Regions from separate parts of the Paraliobacillus zengyii genome, predicted to be linked through region 2. Evidence: predicted binding sites of a transcription regulator. Region 2 holds the regulator's gene; each other region holds the start of a gene.
The links. The regulator Rex, encoded in region 2, represses fermentation and respiration genes when NADH is low (regulators of the CRP and FNR family bind a similar motif). The targets are predictions, from matches to a motif close to TTGTGAAATATTTCACAA.
Positions count from the first base shown of each region.

Region 1: a site for Rex is predicted at 2,735-2,752, ahead of pflB (formate C-acetyltransferase). Genes of this name have one in related genera too.
Region 3: a site for Rex is predicted at 1,677-1,694, ahead of DM447_RS07245 (formate/nitrite transporter family protein). Genes of this name have one in related genera too.

Region 1 is NZ_CP029797.1:353,625-358,462, reverse strand. It holds gene pflA (pyruvate formate-lyase-activating protein) at 1-310, opposite strand, end outside; gene pflB (formate C-acetyltransferase) at 385-2,640, opposite strand; gene DM447_RS01840 (MDR family MFS transporter) at 3,005-4,435, opposite strand; gene DM447_RS01835 (TetR/AcrR family transcriptional regulator) at 4,463-4,838, opposite strand, start outside.
Region 2 is NZ_CP029797.1:462,241-467,078, forward strand. It holds gene DM447_RS02490 (ABC-F family ATP-binding cassette domain-containing protein) at 1-1,835, opposite strand, end outside; gene DM447_RS02495 (redox-sensing transcriptional repressor Rex) at 2,041-2,679, shown strand; gene DM447_RS02500 (DUF4305 domain-containing protein) at 2,715-2,918, opposite strand; gene DM447_RS02505 (CPBP family intramembrane glutamic endopeptidase) at 2,922-3,641, opposite strand; gene groES (co-chaperone GroES) at 3,911-4,195, shown strand; gene groL (chaperonin GroEL) at 4,247-4,838, shown strand, end outside.
Region 3 is NZ_CP029797.1:1,421,232-1,426,069, forward strand. It holds gene DM447_RS07245 (formate/nitrite transporter family protein) at 842-1,624, opposite strand; gene DM447_RS07250 (CBS domain-containing protein) at 1,824-2,522, shown strand; gene DM447_RS07255 (CotY/CotZ family spore coat protein) at 2,575-3,123, opposite strand; gene DM447_RS07260 (thioredoxin family protein) at 3,242-3,577, opposite strand; gene DM447_RS07265 (methyl-accepting chemotaxis protein) at 3,806-4,838, shown strand, end outside.

The DNA of each region.
Region 1 (4,838 bases), 110 kb from region 2:
TGTCAATGGTTGTATGAACTCCCATTTTTTTTAGTTCTGTGAATAATTCTATTAAGAATTCAAGTTGTAGCAACGGCTCCCCACCACTTACAGTTACACCACCATTAGTGGATTGGAAGAAGGGAAGATAGTCTTTGATATCTTTAACCATTTCTGCAACTGTCATTTCCTTTCCTTGACCCATTTTCCACGTATCAGGGTTATGACAAAATTTACAACGTAATAAGCACCCCTGCGTGAAAATAACATAACGTAAGCCAGGACCATCTACTGTTCCCATTGTTTCTATAGAATGTATTCGACCTTTCATGTTGTTCGCCCTCCTTGCCTTATTTAGAACAAGAGGGGCTCATCTTTACCCCTCCATAACCACTTATTTACTTATTACATTCCATCATGGAACGTACGGTTTATCACATCTATTTGTTGTTCTCTCGTTAATTTAATAAAGTTTACTGCATAACCAGATACACGAATTGTTAATTGCGGGTATTCTTCTGGACGATCCATTGCATCTAAAAGTGTCTCGCGATCAAACACGTTTACATTTAAGTGATGACCTTTCTTCGTTACATATCCATCAAGCATTCCCGCTAAATTAGCCTTTCTAGCTTCTTCATTTTTACCTAATGCCTTAGGTACTATAGAGAAAGTATTAGAAATGCCATCTAAGGAATACTCATATGGCATTTTAGCGACTGAACTTAATGATGCTAAAGCGCCATTTTGATCACGACCGTGTAATGGATTTGCACCTGGCGCAAATGGTTCACCAGCTTTTCGTCCATCCGGTGTATTCCCAGTTTTCTTACCATACACAACGTTTGAAGTAATTGTTAAAATTGATTGTGTGTGCACGGAATTTCGATACGTTTGGTGTTTCTTAATTTTGTTCATAAACATTTTAACTAAATCAGCAGCAATATCATCAACACGGTCATCATTATTACCGTATTTAGGAAAATCACCTTCTGTTTCATAATCTACTACTAAACCATCTTCATCACGAATTGTTCTTACTTTTGCATATTTAATGGCACTAAGCGAGTCAGCAACAACAGATAATCCTGCAATTCCACAAGCCATTGTACGTAGTACTTCTCGATCATGTAACGCCATTTCTATTCTTTCATAGCTGTATTTATCGTGCATATAGTGAATGATATTTAATGCATTTACATACATACCAGATAACCAATCTAACATGGTATCATATTTTTTCATCACTTCATCATAATCTAAATACTCAGAAGTAATCGGTGCATAGTTAGGAGCTACTTGAATTTTAAGCTTCTCATCCATACCGCCATTAATAGAATATAGTAAAGCTTTTGCTAAGTTAGCACGTGCCCCAAAAAATTGCATTTGCTTACCAATACGCATCGCAGATACACAACAAGCAATACCATAGTCATCACCATAAATATCACGCATCAAATCATCATTTTCATATTGAATAGAACTTGATTTAATAGACATACTTGCACAATACTTTTTATAGTTTTCAGGCAATTTCACTGACCATAGTACTGTTAAGTTTGGTTCAGGGGCAGGACCTAAATTATCTAAAGTGTGCAAGAAACGATAGGAGCTCTTCGTAACCAACGGCCTTCCATCTTGTGCCATACCAGCTAGTGATTCTGTTACCCAAGTTGGATCACCACTAAATAATTCATTGTATTCAGGAGTTCTTGCAAATTTAACAAGACGCAATTTCATAACAAAGTGATCAACAAGCTCTTGAGCTTGTTCTTCCGTCAACAAACCATTTTCAATATCTCTTTCAATATAAATATCTAAGAAAGTAGATACGCGCCCTAGACTCATTGCTGCACCATTTTGCTCTTTAATCGCCGCTAAATAACCAAAGTACAACCATTGGAAAGCTTCTTGAGCAGTTTTCGCTGGTTTTGAAATATCAAAGCCATACGTAGCACCCAATTGTTTCAGTTCTTGAAGTGCACGAATCTGTTCTGTTGTCTCTTCGCGATCACGAATAATATCTTCTATCATGGTGCCGTTACCTATTAAAGCTAACTCTTTTTTCTTTTCAGCAACCAAGTGGTCTACACCATAAAGAGAAACACGTCGGTAATCACCGATTATACGACCTCGACCGTACGCATCTGGTAATCCAGTTACAATACCAGCCTTACGTGCAGTCATTATTTCTGGTGTATATGCATCAAAAACACCTTGATTGTGTGTTTTGCGATGTTCGGAAAATGTCTTCACTACTTCTTCATCAATCTTAAATCCATAAGATTCTGCTGCGGCTACCGCCATACGAATACCACCATTTGGTTGTAATGAACGTTTAAAAGGCTCATCTGTTTGCACACCAACCACTTTTTCACTATCTTTATTTAAATATCCAGGTCCATGTGATGTAATTGTAGAAACAATTTTTGTATCAAGGTCTAAAACACCACCATTTTCTCGTTCCTGTTTTGTTAAATCCATTACACGATCCCATAAAGCTTTCGTTGCTTCAGTTGCGCTTTCTAGAAATTCTTCATTTCCTTCATATAAGGTAAAGTTCTTTAAAATAAAATCACGGACGTCAATTTCTTTTTGCCATCTTCCATCATGGAAGCCATCCCAAGGGTTTCTTTGTGTAACTTCTTCTGCTATTTTCATTTCGTTACCTCCTTAATTATTATCACATAACTTTGCTCACTGATGAACAATCTATTATCTTAAATATAGTATATACTTAAACATGCTAAAAAAGAAGTGAAAAAGATCACATTTAAAAACTGTTTCAATAAAAGTTCTTAAAATGTTCAAATTTTAGTAATAAAAGGTTCTTTAAATATATTTATATAATTATATAGGCACAATCCATATAAATTAACAATTTAGCAGGTATCCAATTATTACTCACGCATAGAAAATAGTAACAAATACGACGCTGTACTATACTGTTATAGTCATTTGAGTACTCTCAATAGGTACAGAGATTAAAACTAAAAAAGCACCACAACTGTGGCGCTTCCTTTTACTACTCTATTTCATATGTTCCTCGTTGTTCAGACGGCTTTGTTCCTTTAATAAAGAATGATAAAAACAATCCTATAAGGGATAAACCTGTCGCTGCATAAAACGCTATGTTTACACCATGTATTAATGCACTAGGAGCAGCATTTGGTCCACTATCCAGTGCACTGGTTGTCATAATCGTAACCAATACCGCCGTACCAATAGATGCGGAAACTTGTCGCATCGTATTATTCATCGCTGTTCCATGTGCAATTAAACGCATCGGTAATTGATTAAGTCCAGCAGTTGTTACAGGCATCATTACCATTGACATCCCAAACATACGAATACCAAAAACAATTGTTAAGAACATCAAAGGTGTCTCTGTAGATAAATTAGTAAACAAAAAGGTTGTTACAGTCATTAACGATAAACCAACAATCGCTAAATATTTAGCACCTATTTTGTCAAAAATTTTACCGGTTATCGGTGACATCAATCCCATTAATATTGCGCCTGGCATTATCATAAGTCCTGATTCTAATGCAGTGAACCCTGCATACTGTTGCATGTAAATAGGTAAAATTGTTTCAGAACCAATTAAACCAACAAACACAATCATTCCTATTATTGTTGTTATGGTGAATGTACGAGACTTAAACACCCGAAACTCTAAAATAGGTTGTTTTAACGTAAATTGACGCCTAATAAATGTGATCAAGGAAACTATACCAACTATTAAGGAAATAATAACAACTGGATCAACCCAATTGCCGCTTCCAGCACTACTAAACCCGAATAATAATCCTCCAAATCCAAATGTTGATAATATAATAGAAAGAATGTCTATTTTAGGAAAAGTACGTTCTGTTACATTCTCCATAAAGAAGTATACAAGAATAATATCAAGTAAAATGATTGGTAAGATGATAAAAAACATCAATCTCCAAGGATGATTCTCAACAATCCAACCTGACAGTGTCGGGCCAATTGCTGGCGCAAATGATATAACTAGTCCAACCAATCCCATTGCTGAACCACGTTTTTCAATTGGGAAAATGGTTAGGAATACAGTCATCATAACTGGCATGATGATACCCGCACCACTTGCTTGTATTACCCGTCCGACTAGTAATATTGGATATGTAGGTGCAATACCACATACTAACGTACCTATAGCAAAAATGACTAATGCTGATAATACTAATCTTCTTGTAGTAAATGTTTCAATTAAAAATGCAGTAATTGGAATCATTACACCATTAACCAGCATAAAGATTGTTGTTAGCCATTGTGCAATATTTTCACTAATTTGAAAATCATTCATTACATGTGGTGTAGCTGTTGCAAATAGAGTTTGATTTAATATCGCAACAAATCCCCCGGCGAGCAATATGGAAACGATAAGTTTACGATTGATCGGAGTTGTACTTTCTGTGTGTTCTGTTGTCATGATTTCTCCACCCCTTTATATCTCTTGCTAATCTAATAAATCGATTAATGTTTTCATTGTCTTTAAATCTTCTGTTTTATTTGTTTTATTTTCTAGGTTTGCGAGTAAAGAATTTAATAAAAATATCCTAGGCGTTTTTTCCTTTAATTCTTGCTTAAAAAATGAAATCGTGTTTTCTAATTCTTTACGTATTTCTAGAGATGCCTCTTCTGTTTCTATTGTTAAACGCAAATGCGTTAGCATTTGCGAAAGTTGTTCTTCAACTGATAACCTTTTTTTATTGTTTTTTAGAATTTTATAATTAGTCATCATCTCGTCTTTTAATAATGGTTTACTATGTTTTTGATGCTGAATGATAGCATCTATACTATCAACAACATATGTAGCAATATCTGAAAGAGAA
Region 2 (4,838 bases):
TGATCTTGAAAAATTTCTGGCTGGCATAATAAATCTTCATTTTCAGCTATTTCCTGTTCGAGTACTTCTATTTTATTTTCTATTTCTGTAATTCGTCTCTCTTTCTTACGTTGTGTTTGCTTCTTTTCTTTATCAGTATGAAAGTTAGTCTTCACGTCTTTGGTTTTTGTGACTTGATTAGAAGTCTGCTCTTCTAATTTTTTTAATTCAAACGCTTCTTGTTTCTTTTCTAAGTAATAATCATAATCACCTAAGAAAATAGTAGCCCCGTCTGGTTGCATTTCGATAACTTGAGAAGCAATTTCATTAATGAAATAACGATCATGTGAAACGAAAATCAGTGTTCCTGGAAACTCTAGTAATGCAGCCTCTAATATCTCTTTACTGTCTAAATCTAAATGATTTGTTGGCTCATCGAGTACTAATAGATTTGCCTTTTGCATCATGAGTTTAGCAAGAGCTAGTCTAGCCTTTTCACCACCACTTAGGGAGTTAACACTTTTTAAAACATCGTCACCAGAGAATAAAAAGTTACCAAGCACTGTCCGTATATCTTTTTCATTTACTGTTGGATAATCGTCCCAAAGTTCCATTAAAACAGATTTAATGGAACTGAGATTTGCTTGTTCCTGATCATAATAACCGATTTGTACATTGCTGCCAATATCGATAGACCCACTAGAAGGCTCTAGTTCATCTATAATCGTTTTTAATAAAGTGGTCTTCCCTACACCATTAGGTCCAACTAAAGCGATGCGGTCACCTCTATTTGTTTGGAATGTAAGGTCAGAAAAGATAGTCTCTTCATCCTTGTTATAACGAAAAGCAAGGTTATTAATTTTTAAAACATCATTACCACTTCTACGATTTATATTGAAGGAGAAGGTGGCTGAAGATTCATCACCACTGGGTTGATCTAATCTATCCATCTTTTCTAGTTGTTTTCGTCTACTTTGTGCTCTTTTAGTTGTAGATGCGCGAACAAGATTCTTTTGAACAAAATCTTCAAGTTTTTTTATCTCGGTTTGCTGTTTCTCGAATTGCTTCATTTCTAACTCATAATCTACAGCCTTTTGTTCTAAATACTTAGTATAATTACCATGATACTTTTTCGACTGATTACGGGAAATCTCATATACCGTTTTCGTTGTCTTATCTAAGAAATAACGATCGTGTGAAACAATTACAACCGCACCATCATAATTATTTAAATAACCTTCAAGCCATGTTAATGTTTCAATATCTAAATGGTTTGTTGGTTCATCTAATATTAAAATAGAGGGCTTTGATAGAAGTAGTTTTCCTAACGCTAAACGTGTTTTCTGACCACCACTAAGTGTATTAATTGGCGTTTCTAGGTCGTAGTCTTGAAAATGCAAGCCATTTAATACAGACTTTATATCGGCTTCGTAGTGATAACCGCCCTCCATTTTAAAGGCTTGTTGCTGTATATCATATTGTGCAAGTAGTTGTTGATATCTTTTTTCATCTTGAATAATTGCAGGATCGCCCATTTGTAATTCCATTTTACGAAGTGCAGTTTCCTTTTTTATTAAATCCTCGAAAACATGAAGCATTTCAGCCCAAATGGTTTCATTGGTCTCTAGCCCAGTGTTTTGTGCTAAATAACCTAAGGAGACATCTTTTGGTTTATGGATTTCACCTTCATCGTAAGAGAGGAGACCAGCCATTACTTTTAGTAAGGTTGATTTACCTGCCCCATTTCTACCAACAATAGCAATCCGATCGTTGGTTTGTATTTCTAATTTTATATTTGATAGAATTAATTCAGCACCATATCTCTTCACTAAATTGTTTACTTGCATTAAAATCATCTTTTTGTTCACCTCATCTTTTCTAGTGTATCGCACTTTTTATCACACTAGCAAGCAAATGGACGTGTATTAATTGGTGAATTGCTTTATACTAGAAGAAGTAAGTGAATTAGTTCACGACAAATACGTTGGATTTTAAAAACGTATGGCTTTAGGTCAAGGTTTATTAGGGGTTTGTACAAATTGTTATAAAGGGGATTGAAATATGCAAAGTAAAATACCACAAGCAACAGCTAAAAGATTACCATTATATTATCGCTTTTTAAATAATTTACATATACAAGGAAAATCGCGTGTCTCTTCAAAAGAACTGAGTGAAGCAGTAAAAGTTGACTCTGCAACGATTAGACGAGATTTCTCGTATTTTGGAGCATTAGGTAAAAAAGGTTATGGCTATAATGTCGAATATTTATTAGGCTTCTTTAGAAAAACATTAGATCAAGATGAGACGAGCAATGTAGCATTAATTGGTGTAGGTAATTTAGGAACTGCCTTTTTGCATTATAATTTCACGAAAAATAACAACACAAAAATAGAAATGGCATTTGATGCAGATGATGGTAAAGTAGGCCAAGAAATTGGAGGTGTACCGATTCATCATATAGATGATTTGGAAAAGAAACTTGGTAACGTTGAGGCGGTTATTTTAACTGTACCAGGTGCAGAGGCACAACAAATAACGGATCGATTAACTGATTCCGGAATTACAGGTATTTTAAATTTTACACCTGCACGTATAAATGTTTCAGAAGATGTCCGAGTCCATCACATTGATTTAGCAGTTGAGTTACAGTCATTGTTATACTTCATGAAGCATTATCCAAATGATGCAGTAGAGGAATAGAAATAAAGCAGTGACCTAATTAGGTCACTGCTTTATTATTTTGAATTCTTCGCTTTCTTTATATGAATGTGTATTCTAATTAGGCGAATTGCTACTGCAAAATCTAAAGTAGCAAATATAGCAAATAATAGAATTAATAAACTCCAACCGGTCTCTTGGATTGATGTTATCCCTATATATGTGAATGCAATCCCAATACCAATGTAAAAGGTTGCTGCAACCAATGGCGAGGTTCGCATATGTTAGCCTCCAATCACTATCATTTGTAATTTTTCATATTGCTCGAGCATTTTCTCAAGCTCTTCTGGTGAAATACTTAATTGTGCAATGACGACCATTGTATTCATCGATGCATGTGCAATGATTGGTACAATAATCCGTTTTGATTGAACATAAATAAACGCAAACACAAATCCAATTGTTAGATAGGTTAAAATGTGTGGGAAATCATTATGCACCACTGCAAAAATTAAACCAGAAGCTAAGGCGCCAATAAAGAAGTTCGTTCTTTTATATATGCTTCCGAAAATGATTTTTCGAAAAACAATTTCTTCTAAAATTGGACCAATTACAGCAACTACAATGATAAAGATTGGTGCTGCTCTTGCAATTTCGATTATATTTTGGGTATTCTCTGAATCTGGACTAACTCCAAGAAATGTTGTTTGAAGATAGTTGATAACCCCTTGGCCAATGAATGCTAAGATTAAGCCTATAAGAGACCAAATGATTACCATACCATTACTGGCTGCTTCTGGGTCTTTTCTCAAATTTTTCTCAGGTTTTAACAACAGTAATATAATGAGTAATGCTGCCAAAAAGCTGAATACGGTCCACGCGATACCTATTGTTCCAAAATAGTCTTCGTTCACATCAGCAATTTCTAGGACCAATAGAAGTGGATAAGAAGAAAGTTGCATCAATATATATGTTCCTAAGATGTATATGTAGTTTCTAGTCAAAGCTAAACGTCTCCTTTAATAATATATAATTGTCCAATATACGTATTTTAACATAACTTTAGAATAGAATTGTACTAGTTCGATTTTTCTAATTGAATGATGAAATCCAATGTAATTTACTATGTTTAAAAAAAACATAAAAAAAACAAGTGCAATACTTGCAAAATGGTAAACAATTCATTATTATAATAATTGTGTTAGCACTCTTCATTGGTGAGTGCTAAGAATAAATAAAACCATTTTGAAATATATGAAGGAGGGTTTTTATAATGTTAAAGCCATTAGGAGACCGTGTCATTATTGAACTCGTAGAAGAAGTACAGAAAACAGCAAGTGGAATTGTTTTACCAGATTCTGCACAAGAAAAGCCGCAAGAAGGAAAAGTTGTTGCAGTCGGGTCTGGTCGTGTAGCAGATAATGGAGAAAGATTTCCTTTGGAAGTCGCAGAAGGAAATACAATTATTTTCTCTAAATTTGCAGGCACAGAAGTGAAGTATGAAGGTAATGAATACTTAATTCTTCGTGAAAGTGACATTCTAGCTATTATTGGCTAAGCGAAGACAATTAATTTTAAAGATACTTAAGAATCAAGGAGGGCTTTTAAGATGGCTAAAGAATTGAAATTTAGTGAAGATGCTCGTCGCGCAATGCTACGAGGTGTAGATACATTAGCAAATGCAGTGAAAGTAACATTAGGACCAAAAGGACGTAATGTCGTATTAGGTAAAAAATATGGTTCACCGCTTATTACTAATGATGGTGTAACAATTGCTAAAGAAATTGAATTAGAAGATGCGTTTGAAAATATGGGTGCACAGCTTGTAGCTGAAGTTGCATCTCAAACAAACGATGTTGCTGGTGATGGTACGACAACTGCAACAGTACTTGCACAAGCAATGATTCAAGAAGGTTTGAAAAACGTTGCTTCTGGTGCAAATCCAGTAGGCGTACGTCGTGGTATTGAAAAAGCAGTGAAAGTTGCAACTGAAGAATTACGCAGTATTTCTAAACCGATTGAAGGAAGAGATTCAATTGCACAAGTTGCAGCAATCTCCTCTGGTGACGATGAAGTAGGACAATTAATCGCAGAAGCTATGGAACGCGTTGGTAACGACGGTGTTATCACAATTGAAGAATCAAAAGGTTTCAATACAGAATTAGAAGTAGTAGAAGGTATGCAATTTGATCGTGGTTATG
Region 3 (4,838 bases), 960 kb from region 2:
GCTCTTTTTATTTTTAGAAGTAACATCGAATAAGTAGAACTCTGTGGTAAGAGGCATAAAGTTCTTACCCGCTCCTCAAATGAAATTGACTCCCTTTCCGCAGGCACGGCTTCAGCTAACTCGGATAAGCACAGTACGCTTTCCGAGTGGATCTTCAGCTCACGCTGTTCCTTCCTGCAGGAGTGTCGCCAATTTCACTTGATCCGCTAGTTTTGTCTTTACACATTTTATGAACTACAAATAAACACATTAGTCATTAGTCTCTTGAAAATATTTCGATTGATTCTGTGTCTTACGCTTAAAAATAGTTCCACTAATTAGCGAAGGAAGCAAATGCTTGACACTCCTACGGGAACAGCGAATGTTTTTGATGGGATGAGTAATCGCAATCCCACGAGCCGAAGATCCACTTAATAAAGCGTTCTTTGGACCTGCGATTACTCGGCCCACCGAAAACATTTGCTTTATTAAGTTAGCTGAGGCCGTGCCCGTGGAAAGGGAAAGCATTTGTTTGCGTAGCGAGTAAGACCAAAATGTTACGTCACAGTTGATATATACTCTGGTAAAAGGTAATTGCTATGTTAATTCTTTCATTGACAACAACCTTTTAGAAATCAGACCTTTTTAAAGAATGTACGTAATAGAATAAATATAATCCAAACACAATACAGCAAACGATTAGCGTTTAATTTTTAACTGAGTAAGTTGAGTTAGTTATATTAAATCTAAGCAATATGATAGAAAAGAGCTAAAAAAAAGAGGTCACACAATTTGTGTGACCTCTTTACTATTAGTCGGTTGTATCCTATTTTGATAGTGAACGTAACGAGATTTTTTACTGCTATTTCACGTCCATATAGGGCTTATTAATATAATGATATACCCAACCCATTAAGAAATGTCCACCAATAATGTTACCAATTGTGACAGGTATTAAGTTAAAAATAGCACCACTAATAGAAATAGTATCAGGATGGTCTAATACTAATGCAATCGCAAATGTACACATATTTGCAATACTATGTTCATACCCAGAAATGAAAAATCCGAATACGAAAAGCATCATTGTAAATAATTTTGCGCCATCTCCTTTCATTTTCATCGGAATGAAAAAGGCGAGACAGATAAGCCAATTACACAATATTCCCCGAAAAAAGAGTTCCCAAAAAGGAATGTGCATTTTCTTGGCTGCCGCATCCAGTAAATATGTATTAACAGAGCTATCTGCAAAAAGACCAGTTGCATAAATAAAGATCGCAAAGCCAATTGCACCAATAATATTACCTGCATATGTTGCTCCCCACATACGGAAGACAGTTATCCAGTGCATTTTTTTGTTTAAAGCTGTTATCGTAAAATAAAACGTATTACCTGTAAATAAATCTCCACCGCCATAAACAATTAAAATAATCGCAGCACCAAATGTAATAGCGGCCAAAGGATAAGCAAAAGGAGAACCTTCAAGATAAAAATAATTTCCTGTTTTAAAGGCAACAATAACACCAAAACCAATAAACATGCTTGCCAATGCAGCCCGAATGAGATAGATCAAACGACTATGTTGAAACGTTTTTTGCTTCTTTAATGCTAGTTCTTCAACTTGTTTTAATGCTTCCATTTCCATTTTATCACCTGAAAACCTATAGAATTTTATGTCATTTATTCTTTTCCAAAGTCTGTGAAGTATTATACAATTTTATCATACAACTATTTGTACATATGTTCAACCATCAACCTGAGATTTTACACACAGTATTTGTTTTCTTTGTTTCTGACGTGTAAAGTGTAAGCAAATAAAGTTCTACTGAGAGGAGTACAAGTTAATGAAAAACTCGGAACGATTTATTATTGCTTTTAATAAAATTGAAGCTTTTTTTGATAAAGCAATTAATGAAAAAAGACACCTTTCTTTTTATCGATCTGTTCAATTGTTAAAAAGGTCAAATGCGATAGTAGATCGGTATCAAGACGATTTATTAGAATATGCAGAGCTACGGAATGCTATTATTCATGAACGAACCGATACCAATTATGCGATTGCGGAGCCACACGATGATGTAGTCGAAAGAATGGAAAAAATAAAAGAGAAGCTGACTGCACCAGAATTAGTAATACCTAGGTTCTTTAAGGAAATGCGTCAAATTCAAGCAGAGGCTACTTTAAATGATGTTTTACAGGTTATCCGCGAAACAGACTATTCCCAATTTCCTGTTTATCGTGACAAGGAATTCATTGGCTTGTTAACAGATAAAGGTATCACGCATTGGTTAGCGAGACATGCAAAAGGAAATGCAGATCATTTATTTCAAACCGCAGCATATGAGGTCATAAAAGATGATGATAGAGCACACAATTATAAGTTCATTAGTAAATCAATGAGTATATATCAAGCCGAGCACTATTTCCTAGAGCAAATAAAAGAAACAAAACAACTTGACGCATTGCTGATCACGGAAAATGGTAAGCTAGAAGAAACGTTAATAGGTATGATTACATCAAAAGATTTAATTGAGATCCCTTAAATAGTTTATTTTTAATAGGGTGCTCAAGTAGAGCGCCCTATTAAAAATAAACTTAGTCTTTTTCGTGCATAGTAAATGAAGAAACAGGAAGAGGAGTAATTGGATCAAGACAAGTGATACTACAAAAACAATTTAAATCTACTGTTATGCAGATACCGGTAGATTGGAAATCTTTAATACTATTACCAGGGAAATAATCACATACATCACGACCACCCGGACATGGAGTAGATCCACCAGCTGTAACTGGAAGTAATAGTTCTAGTTTGACACAGCATTCACTACCTTCGACAAATTTCTTCGCGCGGAAGATAGGTGTTTCGACACACCCAAAATAAGTGTTGCCTGACTTTCCTAGCTCATCTTGAAAGACACCATTACCAATAAAAGGTTTACAATCTTGACAATAAAGAATGAAAGGTATCGTTGTATTAGTACCATTTACCGTTTGTGTTTGTGGTGAAAGTAATTGTTGTATAGACTGTTCACAACTCGTTACGCAATGATTATTATTATTCGCAACTTCATCTTGTGCATCGACAATTTGTTGGACAATGTCACATACACATTGATCAAATTCTGTATTTAGATTAGTACTCAAGTTAATTCCTCCCTTCTATTGAAGATACTTTACTATACGCAATAGAATAGGAAAGGATTGAGATAGATATCTAGTAAATATAAAAATAGGATAATGACTGCGTCTAAATATAATAAAACTATTCGGTTACCCCCTGATAGATTTTCTGTAATCGTTCTTCAAACAATTCAAGTTGGACGATCCTTGCTTCTCGTAAATATTCTTTTCCATCTACAAATAACAGTAGAACAGGGACAGTGAAAATAGAAAACTTGCCAGCAACTTCAGGCAATTGATCCACCGCTACATGTCCAAGTGCGATTTCTGGATACCTTCTCATAATAGCTTCTACTTGCGGTAATAAACTATGACAAACACTGCAATTCTGCTTTGAAATATAGAGAAAAGCTAGGTTATTTTGGTTAATAAAGTGATCTAGTTTGTTGATAGATTTAATTATCTGAAATGTAGTCATGATCTATTCCTTTCCTATTCTGTATTTTAGGTATGCTAAATTTGTCTTAAAAAAGATGGGGATAGTTTATCATAATTTCTATAAAAGTACATAAAAATAGTTATTTGTCGATTATATGTCGAAAAAGAAAGAAAAACATTTAAAAAACTATACATTTTTATAAATCGCGACCGATAATAGTAAAGTCAAAACAAAACAAATTAATATAAAAATAAAGGGGAGTATAAAATGAAGAAATTAACACAATTTAAATCGATTCGAACTAAAATTTTACTTGGTTTTTCAATTATTATCGTATTAATCTTTGGTTATAGTGCTTATAATATTATTTCTTCAAATATTATGCAGACAGATACAGAGGATATTACAGATCATCAATTGCCATTATTAATTGCAGATGAGCAATTAAAATTTAATATAGTTCAACGAACAGGATTTGCACGTGCATATTTTTTATATGGGGATCCACTATATAAAGATTTGTTTAATCAACTTACTGAAGAAAGTGTTGCATTACAAGAAGAGGCCTTAAATTATAGCGATTCAGATGAATTAAAACAGTTGATTGCTGCTAGCAAGGAATGGCGAGCTTTAATTGAAGAGAATGTATTTACATTATATGATCAAGGAAATGAAGTAGAAGCACAGGCGTATTTTAAAAGTACTGTAGAGCCAATGGGACAAGAAATTGTAATGGGTTTTATTTCTTTAGTAGAAACAAGAGAAAACCTCATTAGAGAAGCTGGTAATGAGCTTTTAGTTCAAAATAAAGCAAACAGTACAGTAGGTATTGTTATTGGTATAACACTTTTCATAATTGCTGTAATCATTGCATTATTTATAGCTAAAATTATTACGAAGCCAATTAAGCGTGTTAATGAACAAATGAATGAAATTGCGAGTGGTAATTTATCAATAGAACCGTTAGAAGTTACTTCACAGGATGAAGTTGGCCAGTTGATTGAGGCTATGAATCAAATGCAAGTGAATTTAACAGAAATTGTTGCTGAAATTCAAGAAGTTTCTGGAGCTGTCGCAAGTCAAAGTGAAGAGCTGACACAATCTTCTAATGAGGTGCGAGAAGCAAGTGATCAAGTTGCTACGACAATGGAAGAATTATCATCTGGTGCTGAATCACAAGCTGATACAACAACAGACCTTGCGAGTTCAATGGCAGATTTCTCAACTAAAATTCAAGATGCTAATAAGAAAGGTGAAGATGTATATCAAGCTTCACAACAAGTCATTACGTTAACAACAG